2 regions of the Psychrobacter sp. CX10 genome follow, and region 1 is predicted to be linked to the other one. Evidence: riboswitches for the same ligand, from Rfam matches in the RefSeq annotation. Region 1 holds a riboswitch; the other holds the start of a gene.
The links. A riboswitch is a leader RNA that binds a small molecule or an ion and turns the genes downstream of it on or off. The one in region 1 is predicted to bind thiamine pyrophosphate.
Positions count from the first base shown of each region.

Region 2: another riboswitch for thiamine pyrophosphate. It lies ahead of thiC (phosphomethylpyrimidine synthase ThiC); the one in region 1 lies ahead of thiM (hydroxyethylthiazole kinase).

Region 1 is NZ_CM177736.1:601,371-609,014, forward strand. Features, by position in the region: gene radA (DNA repair protein RadA) at 1-1,293, shown strand, start outside; gene thiD (bifunctional hydroxymethylpyrimidine kinase/phosphomethylpyrimidine kinase) at 1,326-2,111, opposite strand; gene thiE (thiamine phosphate synthase) at 2,281-2,928, opposite strand; gene thiM (hydroxyethylthiazole kinase) at 3,245-4,054, opposite strand; TPP riboswitch at 4,160-4,251, opposite strand; gene AC21OH_RS02500 (septal ring lytic transglycosylase RlpA family protein) at 4,480-5,073, opposite strand; gene greA (transcription elongation factor GreA) at 5,424-5,900, opposite strand; gene carB (carbamoyl-phosphate synthase large subunit) at 6,451-7,644, opposite strand, start outside.
Region 2 is NZ_CM177736.1:2,537,460-2,545,103, reverse strand. Features, by position in the region: gene AC21OH_RS10275 (fructose bisphosphate aldolase) at 1-602, shown strand, start outside; gene thiC (phosphomethylpyrimidine synthase ThiC) at 739-2,760, opposite strand; TPP riboswitch at 3,151-3,290, opposite strand; gene AC21OH_RS10265 (septal ring lytic transglycosylase RlpA family protein) at 3,434-3,796, opposite strand; gene pstS (phosphate ABC transporter substrate-binding protein PstS) at 4,330-5,493, shown strand; gene pstC (phosphate ABC transporter permease subunit PstC) at 5,651-6,601, shown strand; gene pstA (phosphate ABC transporter permease PstA) at 6,805-7,644, shown strand, end outside.

The DNA.
Region 1 (7,644 bases):
TATACAGGAGCGCCTGCAAGAGATGGGTCCACGATAGCAGCAGAACGGAGTAACTATTCAGGTTCACAAAGTGGGGTCGTGACACTCAATTCAATTAACGTCACCTTCGATACCAGGTTACCTACAGGTATTAGCGAGTTTAACCGTGTTTTGGGCGGCGGATTGGTAGCAGGGTCTGTCGTCTTAATTGGCGGTGATCCTGGGATTGGTAAATCAACAATATTATTACAAACAGCAGCTTACATGGCTGACCCTGAATCACTATCAGGTAGTGCGCTATACGTGACCGGTGAGGAGTCGTTATCTCAAGTTGCAATGCGCGCTCAACGTCTTGGTTTACCAGCCACTCATTTAAAGGTGATGACTGAAACAAATGTAGAAACAATTTGTGCAGCGTTGACTCAAGAACAACCCGCGGTAGCAATCATTGATTCTATACAAACGATTTATACCGATGCGATCAATTCGGCTCCAGGTGGGGTAAGCCAAATACGTGAGTCTGCTGCCATGCTAACCCGCTATGCTAAACAAACAGGTACGGCGTTATTTCTAGTGGGGCATGTGACTAAAGAAGGTACGCTGGCAGGCCCACGCGTACTTGAGCACATGGTAGATACGGTACTGTATTTTGAAGGCCAGTCCGATTCAAGATTTAGAATGATTAGAGCGGTCAAAAATCGATTTGGAGCGGTTAATGAGCTCGGTATTTTCGGTATGACTGATACGGGTCTAAAAGAGGTGGCAAACCCTTCGGCAATATTTTTAAGCCGCTATGAAAAGCCCATTTCAGGTTCTGTTGTTATGGTAAGCCGTGAAGGTACGCGGCCTTTATTGGTCGAGGTACAAGCCTTAGTAGATGACTCGGCAGGACAGCCTAGACGAATGGCGCTTGGATTGGATCAGCAGCGGCTGGCAATGCTATTGGCGGTTATGCATCGTCACGGCGGTATTCATACCAGCGGTCAAGATGTCTATGTCAATGTCGTGGGCGGGGTTAAGGTGATGGAGACAGGTTCAGATTTGGCAGTATTACTGGCTTGTGCTTCTAGTATTAAAGAAAAACCTTTACCCTCGTCATTAGCTGTGTTTGGAGAGGTAGGGCTCTCTGGAGAGATACGTCCTGTACCAAATGGTCAAGAAAGGCTTAAAGAAGCAATGAAGCACGGTTTTAAACATGCCATAGTGCCCAAAGCAAATGCGCCAAAGGATTTGATGGGACAATTCAAAGATATAAATGTGATTACAGCCGATAGGTTAGATGATGCCATAGACCGGGCTTTTGAAATAAACTAATACGGCCGCTTAGGTCATCAATTAGATCGACGTTAATAATATTTATAAAAATGATGAACGGGCCCCTGACCACGGCCTACCTTTAATTTTGAGGCATTCTGTAGAGCGCCTGTTAAATAGTCTTTTGCTTTATCACATGCTGTATTTAACGTATCGCCTTGACCCCAAAAAGTTGCGATAGCTGCTGAGAGGGTGCAGCCTGTACCGTGACTATTCTTAGTAGAAATACGCGGACTCTCATACCAATAAAACTCTCCGTCACAAACTAACAAATCTGGAGAGCTGTCCATTGTCAGATGGCCACCTTTTAAAAAAGTAGGTACCGCAAAACTTTTAGCCTGCTGAATCATATCTTCGCGATTCTGGGCTTCTGACATATTCAGTAAATAAGCAGATTCGGGTAAATTAGGTGTCATTAAACCTACGTTCGGAATCAATAGCTCTCGCATAGCCTGAACCGCATCAGATTCTAATAATCTATCGCCACTTTTTGCAACCATAACAGGATCAAGTACCACCTTTTTTGGTTGGTATTTGTTTAGCGCATCAACAACGCAGCGAATAACCTCGGAGTTGCCTAACATGCCTATCTTAACAGCATCGACTCGCACATCATCAAATACTGAATTGAGCTGCGCTTGTATCATATCAATGGGTAATATTTGTACCTTTTGAACGCCTTGAGTATTTTGAGCTACCACACCCGTGATGACACTCATTGCATAACCCCCATTCGCGCTTATGGCTTTAATATCTGATTGAATGCCCGCTCCGCCTGTACAATCGGTGCCTGCAATCGTTAATATATTAGATATCATTTTATTATCCTTAAAGACGATATGTAGTTATCAGAAATTTTTAAAGCGTGTTAGGTACTAGCGTCTAAGGTACTTTACTTAGGTACCATGTGTAGGTAACTTGTTCAAACATCTTACTTTGCTATCAGCAGTCCCAATTAATCAATTCTGTACAGCCCATAGTAAGTTTTTAGAGATTTATTAAATCATAAGCCGCTTGTTTAGGGTTGTGCGCAGCGCAAATGGCCGACACGACTGCAATACCATCACAACTGGTATTATAAATCTCCTTTGCATTGTTCAAATTTATACCACCGATTGCCACCGTAGGCAGTTTACTAGCTTGAGCGAGTGTATCGATACCTTGTACACTTAAGGGTTGGGCGTGATTTTTTTTAGTTTTGGTGGGATATACCGGACCAATACCAAAATAATCTAAATCATCAAGAAAATAAGTCTGGGCTTCTTGGCATTCTTCTAAGTTTCCTATAGACAGACCTATTAATGCCTGTGGTCCTAAGATACGACGGGCTTCTTTAACATTCATATCCCCCTGACCAATATGCACGCCATTAAGTTTTGCTTTATACGCTATATGAACCCGATCATTTAGTATTAATGGTACTCGGCCATCTATGGCTTTCTTAAGCTCGCAAGCAGTATGATATAAGTCGTCATCACAAGCTTGTTTGTCACGCAGTTGTACCATTGTGGCACCGCCTTCAATTGCTGCACACACGGTGTCGATAAGCCCTCGTTTTGCACACATACTAGGATCAGTGACCAAGTATAATCGTAAAGCAGAAGCTATCTTTTGTTGAGCAACCAGAGTCATCATCGTCCTCCCTAATCTTTAATACTTATAATTATCAATACATAGCGTTTAAACTGCTATAAATCATTAGCTATAGTCAAAGAACTTTAAAGTAGTCACAAGGCAACCGAGTGCAAGTACTACTGGAGTAGGCTTAACGATGTTAACACCGTGACTCTTTATAAGTTCCCCGACTATATTAAACCCCACTCTCAACTTATTAAACTGCCTAGTAGGCTTGTGCTTTTAGCCCAGAAAATCTCAAATTTTTTATTCATATTGCTGTGCTAAAGCCATAGCTTACGTCAAGAGTTGAGAGTGTGGTCTATCAAATAATAAACTATGTATCAAATAATGATGCGCTAACCTTTGAGTCTCTAGCAAGTTGTAAGGCATCTAGGTTATGGAGGGCATCTAAAAATTCAACATAAAAGCTACCTGGACCATTGCTAGTTTTGGCTGCAAGTTCGCCAGCTAGACCATAGAAGCAAAGAGCGACGGCAGCAGCTTCACCTTTGTGCTCAGTATTTGAAGCAACAATACCTGCTATAAGTGCAGATAAAGCACAGCCTATAGCGGTGACTTTTGTCATCATAAGATCGCCATTTTCTATAGACCAGCAGTGCTTACCATCAGTAACCCAATCAGTTTCTCCGGTTACTATGACAACGGATGCATGTTCTAATAAACTGGCAGCGGCACGCTTTGCTGATTGAACACTATCTCCACTATCTGCGCCTTTACTAGAGCTACTCATTCCCGCTAAGGCTAAGATTTCTGATGCGTTTCCGCGTATTACGTCGGGTTTGAACTTTAATAGCTGCTTGCAAGCAAAAAGACGAAAGGACGTAGCGCCTACTGCAACTGGATCTAAAACCCAAGGTATATTATTGTCGTGAGCAGATTGTGCTGTGGCAAGCATACTCTCTAAGCTTTGTGAGCAAAGCGTGCCGATATTGAGGGCTAATGCATGGGATATTTTGACAAAATCAGGAGCTTCTTCAATAGCTATTACCATAGCAGGAGATGCACCACTGGCTAATAAAACATTAGCAACCGTATGGTTAGCAACATCATTGGTAATATTATGAACTAATGGAGAATGTTTTTTGAAATTAGTAAAGTGAGATTGGATAGATTTAGATTGCATATTTCCCTCTAAAGAAAAAGAGGGCGAAAGAAAACACACAGAGTACCGCAGCAGTTTAATTAAATGCCATAATTAAAAAATTAATTTAAATTACAAATAAGCTTTGCAGTACTGCTATACACTCCCTACGCCAGTATAATCTGGATCAGGTTCAAAGGGTACGTCTCAGCCAATAGATGGCGCCCCTGTGACTAACATTGATCAATTGAGTTTATATCATAGCGAAACTGATTAAGTTTAACAAGCCAGTGCGGTTTATTACCGGTATAACAAATCGTTTTTAAAAAGTTTAGGACATAAAAAAAGACTTACCTAGGTAAGTCTTAAGATTATTAAAAATAGGCTTTGAATTTATATAATATATGAATCAAGATCTATCCTAAAACTATAATAAATAATTAACATAGTTTTAGTTTATATATAGGTTATGGATTATTGACACGTTCGATAACAACATTAGCAGTACCACGATTAACTAAGCCAATCTTTTTAGCTGCGCCGTAAGAGAGGTCTAAAACACGATTACCATGGAAGGGACCACGGTCATTTACTTTAACAACAACACTGCGGCCATTGTGCTTATTAGTTACTTTTAGATAAGTATTAAAGGGTAAAGATCGGTGTGCAGCGGTCAAAGAGTTCATATTAAAACGTTCGCCACTAGCCGTTTTTCTTCCATGAAATTTGCCGCCGTACCAAGATGCACGACCGTTTTGTTTAAAGTTATTGACTGAGTTTGATGCAACTAACGTTAAATGAGATAAAACATCATCATTATTGTTAGAGGCATTGACCGTTCTAGATTTAATTAAGCTGCTATTATTAGCTAATGATGTAGGTTCAAAGGACGCTTGGAATAATGAGGGTGATTGTTGTTGGTGTGCTAATTGGCTTAGTACCATATCAATATTATTAGAGTCTTTGGCTCCACCAACTTGATTATAGTCAGTGGCATGAACTAAAGAGGTTGCACCGATCATACATGCAAAACCACATAGTGCAGATGAAATCTTCATCATAATTGCCTCATAAATATCTATTGAATAATAATTCAAACTCGAGAAACTATGCATTCTTTAATAAATATTGCGCATAGACAAGTTAAAATGGTGTTTTAGTATTAGTTATATAAAGTACGACTTTATTATCACTATTAAATGTTTCATTGTTGACGTTTTGTAACTTAACATTAAATAAGTATGTTTTACAAGTGACTAAACAGTTTATTTTATAAATAAGTTGGTTTACATTTTTCTATACAATAATTATCTATATATATTATTATTCGAATAATTAATTCAATATGTTTATTTAGGCGCTAAAATAAAAAAAGCTAAGCAATTGCTTAACTTTTAATTATTCAAAAGGATTATTCATAGATAACTTCAACAACTTCGAATTCAACCATACCGCTCGGGGTTTGAATTCTCGCTTCATCTCCTTCTTCTTTACCTATTAAACCGCGTGCAATAGGAGAATTAATAGAAATCTTATTAAGCTTAAAGTCAGCTTCATCATCGCCAACGATTTTATAACGCTTTTCTTCTTCATTATCTAGATTTTCAATGACTACCGTCACGCCAAATACCACACGACCTTCTTGAGGAAGGGTAGTCGGGTCAATGACTTGGGCGCCAGATAATTTGGCTTCGATGTCTCGAATACGTGCTTCACAAAACCCTTGTTGCTCGCGGGCAGCATGGTATTCAGCATTTTCTTTTAAATCACCATGCTCTCGTGCTTCAGCGATGGAAGCTGTGATGCGAGGACGATCAACGGTTTTAAGTTGTTTGAGCTCATCTTCGAGCTTAGCGTGTCCTTGCGGTGTCATTGGGTAGCGTTGCATATCAATTTCCTTTGTTAAACATTTGCATTGTGAATCATTCAATAAACTATGTGGTTTATCAGGTTGTAAGGATTAAAAAAACATAAATACCATAACACCATCCAAAGTGGATGGCGTTATGAGTGTAACTTTTAGGGTCTAATAGGATTTATATATAATAAAGTATTATAAATCAACCATTATTAGAACTGCCATAATAAGATGATGATTCAAAGTATAGCTACTTTTTAAATATAGCTACTATAGTCAGCGAACTACTAAACGGTTTCGGCATTATCCTAGCTAAGCCTACATAAGTAGTACTTGCACTCGGTTGCCTAATAACCATTTTGACTGTTTCGACTATATATACAGACCCTAAGCATTTAAATAAAACCCATACCATTTAACTGAAAAATTGCTAACCGCATCTACGATTAGCAATTATTTAGGTATCAAGTTGGCCTATAAAAGCGAATAAATAAAAACTCAAATGCAGCTTAAGTAATACCAAACAACCTAATCAACTATAGCCGACTGATGAAGTGGCTAGCTATATTTAGTTATTAGCTTAGCTATTTAGCGCTTGAGCATGTAGCGCTTGTAACTTATAAACTTCAAAAGGTAAGTCGATCGCATATGATTTACATATGGCATCTGCCGCACCTAACGTAGTCACATAAAACACTTTACTTTGTAAAGCGTTACGGCGGATTGAAAAAGAGTCTTCTTGAGCTTGCTTACCTTCAGTAGTATTGATGATAAGGTCAATCTCACCATTTTTCAAGGCGTCAACCACATGAGGTCGGCCCTCAGTTACTTTATTGATACGCGTACATTCAATACCTTGGTCATTCAGATATTGCTGTGTACCCGCCGTTGCAACAAGTTTAAAGCCATAATCGACTAATTGGTGAGCTATAGGCGTAAGACCTGGCTTATCACTGTCTCTTACAGAGATGAATACGGTCTTAACCTCATCGGCTTTAGGTAATCCTGGCAGACGTTCGTTAGTACCAATAATTCCTTTATAAAAGGCTTCTCCGAAGGTTTTACCAACTCCCATCACCTCGCCAGTAGATTTCATCTCAGGGCTTAAAATAGGATCAACGCCAGGAAATTTAGCAAATGGGAATACCGCTTCTTTAACGGCATAAAATGCAGGCTTAATTTCTTGAGTAAAGGCTTGATCTGCTAATGATTGACCAGCCATACAGCGAGCAGCTACTTGCGCTAATGATGTGCCAATACACTTAGATACAAAAGGTACGGTACGCGCAGCGCGTGGGTTTACCTCTAAAATATACACCGTGCCATTTTTGACAGCGAATTGTACGTTCATTAATCCCACAACGCCAAGCTCTTTTGCCATGGCAATGGTTTGCGCTCGCATCACATCACAAACTTCTTCTGATAACGAATAAGGGGGTAGTGAACAGGCGGAATCTCCTGAGTGAACACCCGCTTGTTCAATATGTTGCATAATACCGCCGATGACCACCTCATTACCGTCACTTACACAATCAACGTCAACTTCAATCGCATCGTCTAAGAATCGATCAAGTAGCACAGGCGCTTCATTTGAAGCTTGAACGGCGGTGCGCAAGTAATGCTTAAGCTCATCTTCGTTATAAACAATCTCCATTGCACGGCCACCTAAAACATAGGATGGACGTACCACTAATGGATATCCGACTTCTTTAGCTTTAAACAATCCATCTTCTAAGCTGGTTGCTAACGCATTAGGTGGCTGAATTAAGTCGAG
Region 2 (7,644 bases), 1.2 Mb from region 1:
ACATTGTTCCTTTCTTGAAGGTAGATAAAGGTCTGGCAGAGCAAATGGATGGTGTTCAAGTCATGAAGCCAATGCCAAACTTAAATGCATTACTACAAAAGGCTAAAAACTATCCTATATTTGGTACTAAAATGCGTTCTGTAATCCATGAGGCGGCACAGCACGGTATCGAAAAAGTAGTACAGCAGCAGTTCGATGTGGCTAAGCAGATTTTATCTGAAGGTTTTATGCCGATCGTAGAGCCTGAGGTAAATATTGAAAGTAAAGAAAAGCACGAATCTGAAGTACTGTTAAAAGACGAGATTTTACGTAATCTTGATCGTTTAGATGATGATCATCAAGTAATGTTAAAGCTCACCCTTCCTGAAGAGTCAGGGTTTTATAAAGAACTTATTGATCATCCAAAAGTGTTAAAAGTAGTGGCTCTATCGGGCGGCTATAGCCGTGATGAGTCGTGTGAGCGTTTGAAACAAAATCCAGGTATGATCGCCAGCTTCTCGCGTGCATTTACTGAGGGCTTATCTAAAAACCAGACTGACGAAGAGTTCTCAGCGACCATTGATGCATCAATCGATAAAATCTATACCGCTTCAAAGGTATAACTTAAGATCAGCTTATTTTAGATTGATTCAAATACATTTTAGTAAATTTCTAAACTTCATGTATATGAATGTAATAGAAAAAGCTTGAACCTTTATACAAGGTTCAAGCTTTTTTTGTGCGTAGCAATTGAGAGGACTAAACCTCCTTATAAAGCTTACGCCCCTCAGAGTTATACTTCTCACTCATTTCTTGCATACCCTTTTGCACCTCATCAAAGCTGGCTTCTCCCACTTTACCGACAAGCTCTGTATCTACTTCTTTAATTAAATGAATGTCATCGCTTAATTCACCTGAACTAGGCGTAATGGCAACCTCACTATTAGGTAGGTCTAAACCAGCGGCATACTCACGCACATTTTGAGTGATTTTCATGGAGCAGAATTTAGGCCCACACATAGAGCAAAAATGAGCAGATTTATGCGCATCTTTTGGTAGGGTTTCATCGTGGAATTCACGAGCAGTATCTGGGTCTAATGCAAGATTAAATTGATCGTCCCAGCGGAACTCAAATCGCGCTTTTGACAGCGCATTATCACGTGCCTGCGCGCCAGGATGACCTTTGGCAAGGTCGGCAGCATGGGCAGCAATCTTATAAGTGATGATACCGTCTTTGACATCCTTTTTATTCGGTAAGCCCAGATGCTCTTTTGGGGTCACATAACACAGCATTGCCGTACCGAACCACCCAATCATCGCAGCGCCGATAGCACTAGTGATATGGTCGTAACCGGGGGCAATATCGGTAGTCAATGGACCAAGCGTGTAAAAAGGCGCTTCGTGGCACATCTCAAGTTGTAGATCCATGTTTTCCTTAATACGGTTCATGGCAACGTGACCCGGCCCTTCAATCATCACTTGAACGTCGTGTTTCCACGCCACTTGAGTCAACTCGCCAAGTGTCTGTAGCTCGCCAAACTGAGCTTCATCATTGGCATCTTGGATACAACCAGGGCGCAAACCATCGCCTAAGCTAAACGCCACATCATACTGTTTCATGATTTCACAGATATCTTCGAAGTGGGTATATAAGAAGCTTTCTTTATGATGTGCTAGACACCACTGTGCCATGATAGACCCACCACGTGAGACGATACCGGTTAAGCGCTTAGCCGTTAAAGGCACATAACGCAGTAACACGCCCGCATGGATCGTAAAGTAGTCCACGCCCTGTTCAGCTTGTTCGATTAACGTATCACGGAATATTTCCCAAGTTAAATCTTCAGCCACGCCGTCCACTTTTTCAAGCGCCTGATAAATAGGGACTGTACCGATAGGCACAGGGGAGTTACGGATTATCCATTCACGGGTTTCGTGGATGTTTTTACCCGTAGATAAATCCATGATGGTGTCCGCCCCCCAGCGTGTGGCCCACGTCATTTTGGAGACTTCCTCATCAATGTTTGAGCCGAGTGCTGAGTTACCAATGTTGGCGTTAATCTTCACTAAGAAATTACGCCCAATGATCATCGGCTCTGACTCAGGGTGGTTGATGTTGTTCGGAATAATGGCACGACCAGCTGCCACTTCATCACGCACAAACTCTGGCGTGATAATCTTAGGCGTATTGGCACCAAAGCTATCCCCATCATGTTGACGCATGTCGGTTAACTTATGCTGCATTTGGGTTTCACGAATAGCAATATATTCCATTTCAGGGGTGATTATACCGCGGCGTGCATAATGCATTTGAGTGACATTGCCCGCCTTACCATTGATAGTCTTCGCACGGCGCGGCTTATCAATATGGGCAAAACGAATATTGGCAGTTTTGATATCACGGGCGCGCTCTTTGCCATAGTTACTAGACAAACCTGCTAGGCGTTCGGTATCGACTCGCTCTTCAATCCATTTGTCACGTAGCTTTGGCAAGCCTTTGGTCAGATCAATATCAACATTGGGATCGGTATAGCAGCCAGAGGTGTCATAAACATAAAAAGGCGGATTTTTTTCACTACTTTCAAGGCCAAAGCCACCGGTAGGGGTGTCGATCAGGGTGATTTCACGCATGGGAACTTGGATGTCAGGGCGAGAGCCTTCGATATAGACTTTTTTTGATGCGGGCAGGCTACGGGTTAAATCGCGGGCTTCTTCATCAAAAAGTTTGTCTTTCGTATTACGGTGGGCAGGGGTTTTTATAAAATTTTCTGCATTATTCATGGAACTGTCCTTTTTTACAAATGCCGTATGGCAACTGTCAACACTGGTTTTAGCATCAAAGCTAAAACCGAAAGTAAAAAAGACTCAGTGAGTGCAGAGACTGCCTATTAGAACAGCTCAAACCCTATTCATTATTAACAGACCTTAGATGAAGTAAATTCAGTTTTAAGGCAATACCTATTTTTAGTTAATTATAGTGACGTTTTTACCTAGTCAGACTTAGCGATTAAAACAAAGGCTAAGCGATAACAAAGTAAGCGCATAACTATAAAATAAGTAGTTTTAATAACCGGCTATTTATTACTCAATTATAATTGAAATCAAAATATAGCTTAAAAAGCTAGAATGATTGAAAAGTCGGTAATGTACTATGTCGTTAAATAATATATAGGGGAGTTGCAATGACTTTCCTACGGCGGTATTAACCGCATCAGGTTCAACGGGTGATGTCTCAGCAAACGCTTGATTGTCATTCCTAATGGTCAATGGCCATTATTAGTAACAACAGGTCTGCACCCCGAGTCTACAATTATTGATATGGCTATCTTATCAAACTTTGATATCAATAACAGGGTCAATTAAAAATCTAATAACAGCACCATTTAAGACAATAAAAAAGCGCCAACTAAGTTGGCGCTTTATCGAATTGATGCATGGTGAATAAATGCAAAACTTACTGTCTGCGATATTTGCCATCGCCTTTACTAATAACTTCAACATCTACTTTACATAAGTTGCAGCTAAGCGCTTGATTCGCTTTTTTTGATAAGTCGATAACACGGCCAGGCGTAAATGGGCCACGATCATTGATTTTAACCACGACAGACTTGTTGTTCTTAAGGTTAGTTACTTTAACTTTTGAGCCAAAAGGTAGCGATTTATGGGCCGCAGTCATAGCGTACATATTATATATAGCACCTGATGCCGTTCTTTTGCCGTGGAAACCTGGTCCATACCAAGATGCCATGCCTGCTTGAGCGGGCACTGCTAACAACATAGTCAACAGAAGCGTAAAGGGCATAAAAAGTTTTTTCATAGGTCATACCTGTAATAATTTTAATGATTGGAACTATTCGCAAACTAGGTGTCACAAACGAGGTGTCATAAACTGAATGTCACAAATTTCGTGAATACAACTATATGAGGCATATTTGCCGAGTTGCAACAATTAAAAAAACTTGCAGTACCAAATTAATGTGCACGAATTATACAGGTGTTAGGTATTAAATATATTTCTAAAGCGTTAACTAAATGTAAAGAAAGCTTACAGTATAGGGAATTATCTATATTTAAAGGTTTTCGTATATTACTTAATTTCATCGTACCTATTTAATGAAGTCTTAATGAAGTTTTTCCAAACTAAAAAGCACATAAAACTGTCCTTTAACTGGCTATGCTAATGAGACTATTGGATTAACATATTTATACAAAAATTAAATATTTCATCAAACTGTCATATTTGAAGCGCAAAATAGCATCATTCCAATAACGAAGTCGACATTATAACAACCGTCAACTTCCTAATCTTAATATTTGATAGCTATAACTCATAACTCTTTAGGAGAGACCATGCGCCATTCATTATTAGCTGTAGCAGTTGCCAGTATTTTAAGTTTAACTGCTTGCGATACAAAAACAGAAGACACTGCTACAACCACAGATGACACCGCAGCAACAGCACCTGTAACTGGTGAAGCTCCAGCTACGACTACTAGCACAGATCAGTATACCGATATTGAAGGCGTAGAAATGAATGTCAGCGGCGCGGGCGCTTCATTCCCAGCACCTATCTATCAAAAATGGTCAGCTGACTATCAAGGCGCTACTAAAGGACAAGTTAATTATAACTCTATCGGCTCATCTGGTGGTGTCAAACAAATCAAAGCAAAAACGGTTGATTTTGGCGCATCGGATAAACCACTTAAGCCAGAAGATTTGAATGAAGCGGGTCTTATCCAGTTCCCTACCGTTATCGGCGGCGTAGTACCAGTGGTTAATGTTGAAGGTATCGAGCCTGGTCAATTGGTATTAAGTGGTGAAGTTCTGGCTGATATTTATCTAGGTAAAATTACCAAGTGGAATGATCCTGCGATTACTGCCCTAAATGAGGGTGTTGAGCTTCCTGATGCTAATATTACGACGGTTCACCGCTCAGATGGTTCTGGTACGACGTTTAACTTCACTTACTACCTAAATGAAGTATCAAGCGACTGGGCTAATGTGGGTGTTGATAAAAGTGTTGAATGGCCAACGGATAAAACTGGAACAGGCGTTGGTGGTAAAGGTAACGAAGGCGTTGCAGGTATGGTAAAACAAGCCCCTAACTCAATCGGTTATGTTGAGTATGCTTATGCCAAACAAAACAATATGTCGCATACAGCAATGGTTAACGCTGCTGGTAATCGTGTTGAGCCATCAGCTGACTCATTCGCGGCCTCTGGCAACGTTGATTGGTCACAAGCAGAAGGGTTCTACAAGGTTATTGCAAACTCAGACACTGCCGATGCATGGCCTATCGCTGCTGCCACCTTTATCTTAGTACACAAAAACCCAGAAAATCCAGAGAAAGTTGCTGGCGCATTAAACTTCTTTAACTGGGCTTATAACGAAGGCGATCAAGCTGCGCTGGACCTAGATTATGTTCCTTTCCCAGACGAAGCCGTTGCTTTATTTAAAGATGAGTGGAATAAAGTGGTTGGCGCTGATGGTCAACCTGTTTATACCGCTAAGTAACAAGATTGACTTGTCACTGTCAATGAACATTTAAGGCAACTGGCAAGTAATTGACCTCTCATTTACTTGCCTTATTACTTAAAACAAAAGTTATATAAAGAAAAAGATTTTAGCCCAAGATTTTTTAAGCCAAAGAAAACCATACGTTGGGGACACCATGTCTGACTTACACGCTCAGCTAGCAAAACAAAAAAGAAACGATTTTCTGTTTGTCAATTTGACCAAATTGTTCGCTTTGCTAGTACTGTTATCTTTAGGCGGCATACTCGTATCGTTGATTATAGGTGCGTGGCCGAGTATTCAAGAATTTGGTTTTGGGTTTTATACCAGCTCTGATTGGAGTACCGTCAATGATGAATACGGAGCATTAGCGCCAATTTACGGCACAATTGTCACCTCTTTTATTGCTATTTTAATTGCGGTGCCCGTAAGCTTTGGTATTGCTATTTTCTTAACTGAACTTTGTCCGGTAGTGTTGCGTAGACCTTTAGGTATGGCAATTGAGCTATTGGCAGGTATCCCATCAATTATTTATGGCATGTGGGGCTTTTTTGTATTAGCGCCCTTATTTGCCAAGTATGTTCAACCTTTTTTAATTGAGCATCTCGGGCCTATCCCAATGATAGGCAGCCTATTTGGTGGCCCGCCACTAGGTATCGGTGTTTTCACCGCCTCGCTTATCTTAGCCATTATGATTATTCCATTTATTGCGGCAACGATGCGCGATGTTTTTTCAGTAGTACCAGAGCTTTTAAAAGAATCTGCATATGGTGCGGGCGCAACCACTTGGGAGGTTATGTATAAAATAATCTTACCTTACACTAAAGCTGGTGTGGTCGGGGGTGTTATTTTAGGACTGGGTCGCGCTTTGGGCGAAACCATGGCGGTCACCTTCTTAGTAGGTAATACCTACAACATCAACTCCAACCTTTTCGGTTCTGGTGTCACCATTACCTCTGCTATCGCAAATGAATTTGCAGAAGCCTCAAGTGAAATGCACGTTGCTACATTATTACATTTAGGGTTGATACTTTTTGTCATTACCTTTGTTGTTTTATCCATCTCCAAAATTATGTTGTCACGAATTGATAAGAGAGCGGGTAACTAATTTTAAGTGGTGTAAATAGAAAAGTAGCTTATAGTCAGCGAACTACTAAACGGTTACGGCGTTATCCTTGCTAAGCCTACATGAGTAGTACCTGCACTCGGTTGCCTTTTAATTATTTTAGACGTCTTTAACTATAGTAAATTTAGTCACCTAAGCGTGACACAAATTCAAATTGGTATGACAGGTATTGATAGGATCACAACATGACATCACACTCCAGTGCAACATTAGACAACAACTCAAGGCCATCACAAAGCTTTGAGCAACGAATGAATAAGTCGCTCTACACAAAACGTAAATTTTTGAATGTGATTGGGCTAGTGTTTGCCGTCTTAGCGATGACATTTGGGTTAGTATGGCTTGGCTGGATACTGTTTGATCTGCTACGCAAAGGTATGGAAGCCATGCTAACGATGCCTATCTTCACAGCCGATACGCCGCCGCCAAACACCATAGGCGGGCTGCGTAATGCTATTGTTGGTTCATTTATGATAGCAGGTACAGGATTGCTTATTGGTGCGCCAGTAGGTTTGTTAGCCGGTGTTTATTTGGCCGAGTTCTCTCAAGGATCTTGGCTGGGTAAAGCGACGCGCTTTTTAAACGACATTCTACTGTCGGCACCGTCTATTGTTATTGGTTTATTTATTTTTACATTGATGGTCAGTAATCGCGGGTTCTCAGGGTGGGCTGGTGCTGTCGCGCTATCGCTTATCATTATACCCGTAGTGGTTCGCAGTACCGAGACGATGCTCAATCTAGTCCCTAATCAGTTACGAGAAGCTTCGTATGCGCTGGGTGCGCCTAAATGGAAAGTTGTGACATCAGTGACGATGCAAGCTGCTAAATCAGGCTTAATAACTGGTGTTCTATTAGGGTTTGCACGTATTACTGGTGAAACCGCCCCGTTATTATTCACAGCGTTGAACAACCGGTTCTTTAGCTGGGATATGGGCAGCGCCATGGCGAACTTACCCATGACTATTTACCAATTTGCTGCGGCTCCTGATGATACTCAAAATATGATTGCATGGGCAGGCGCGTTA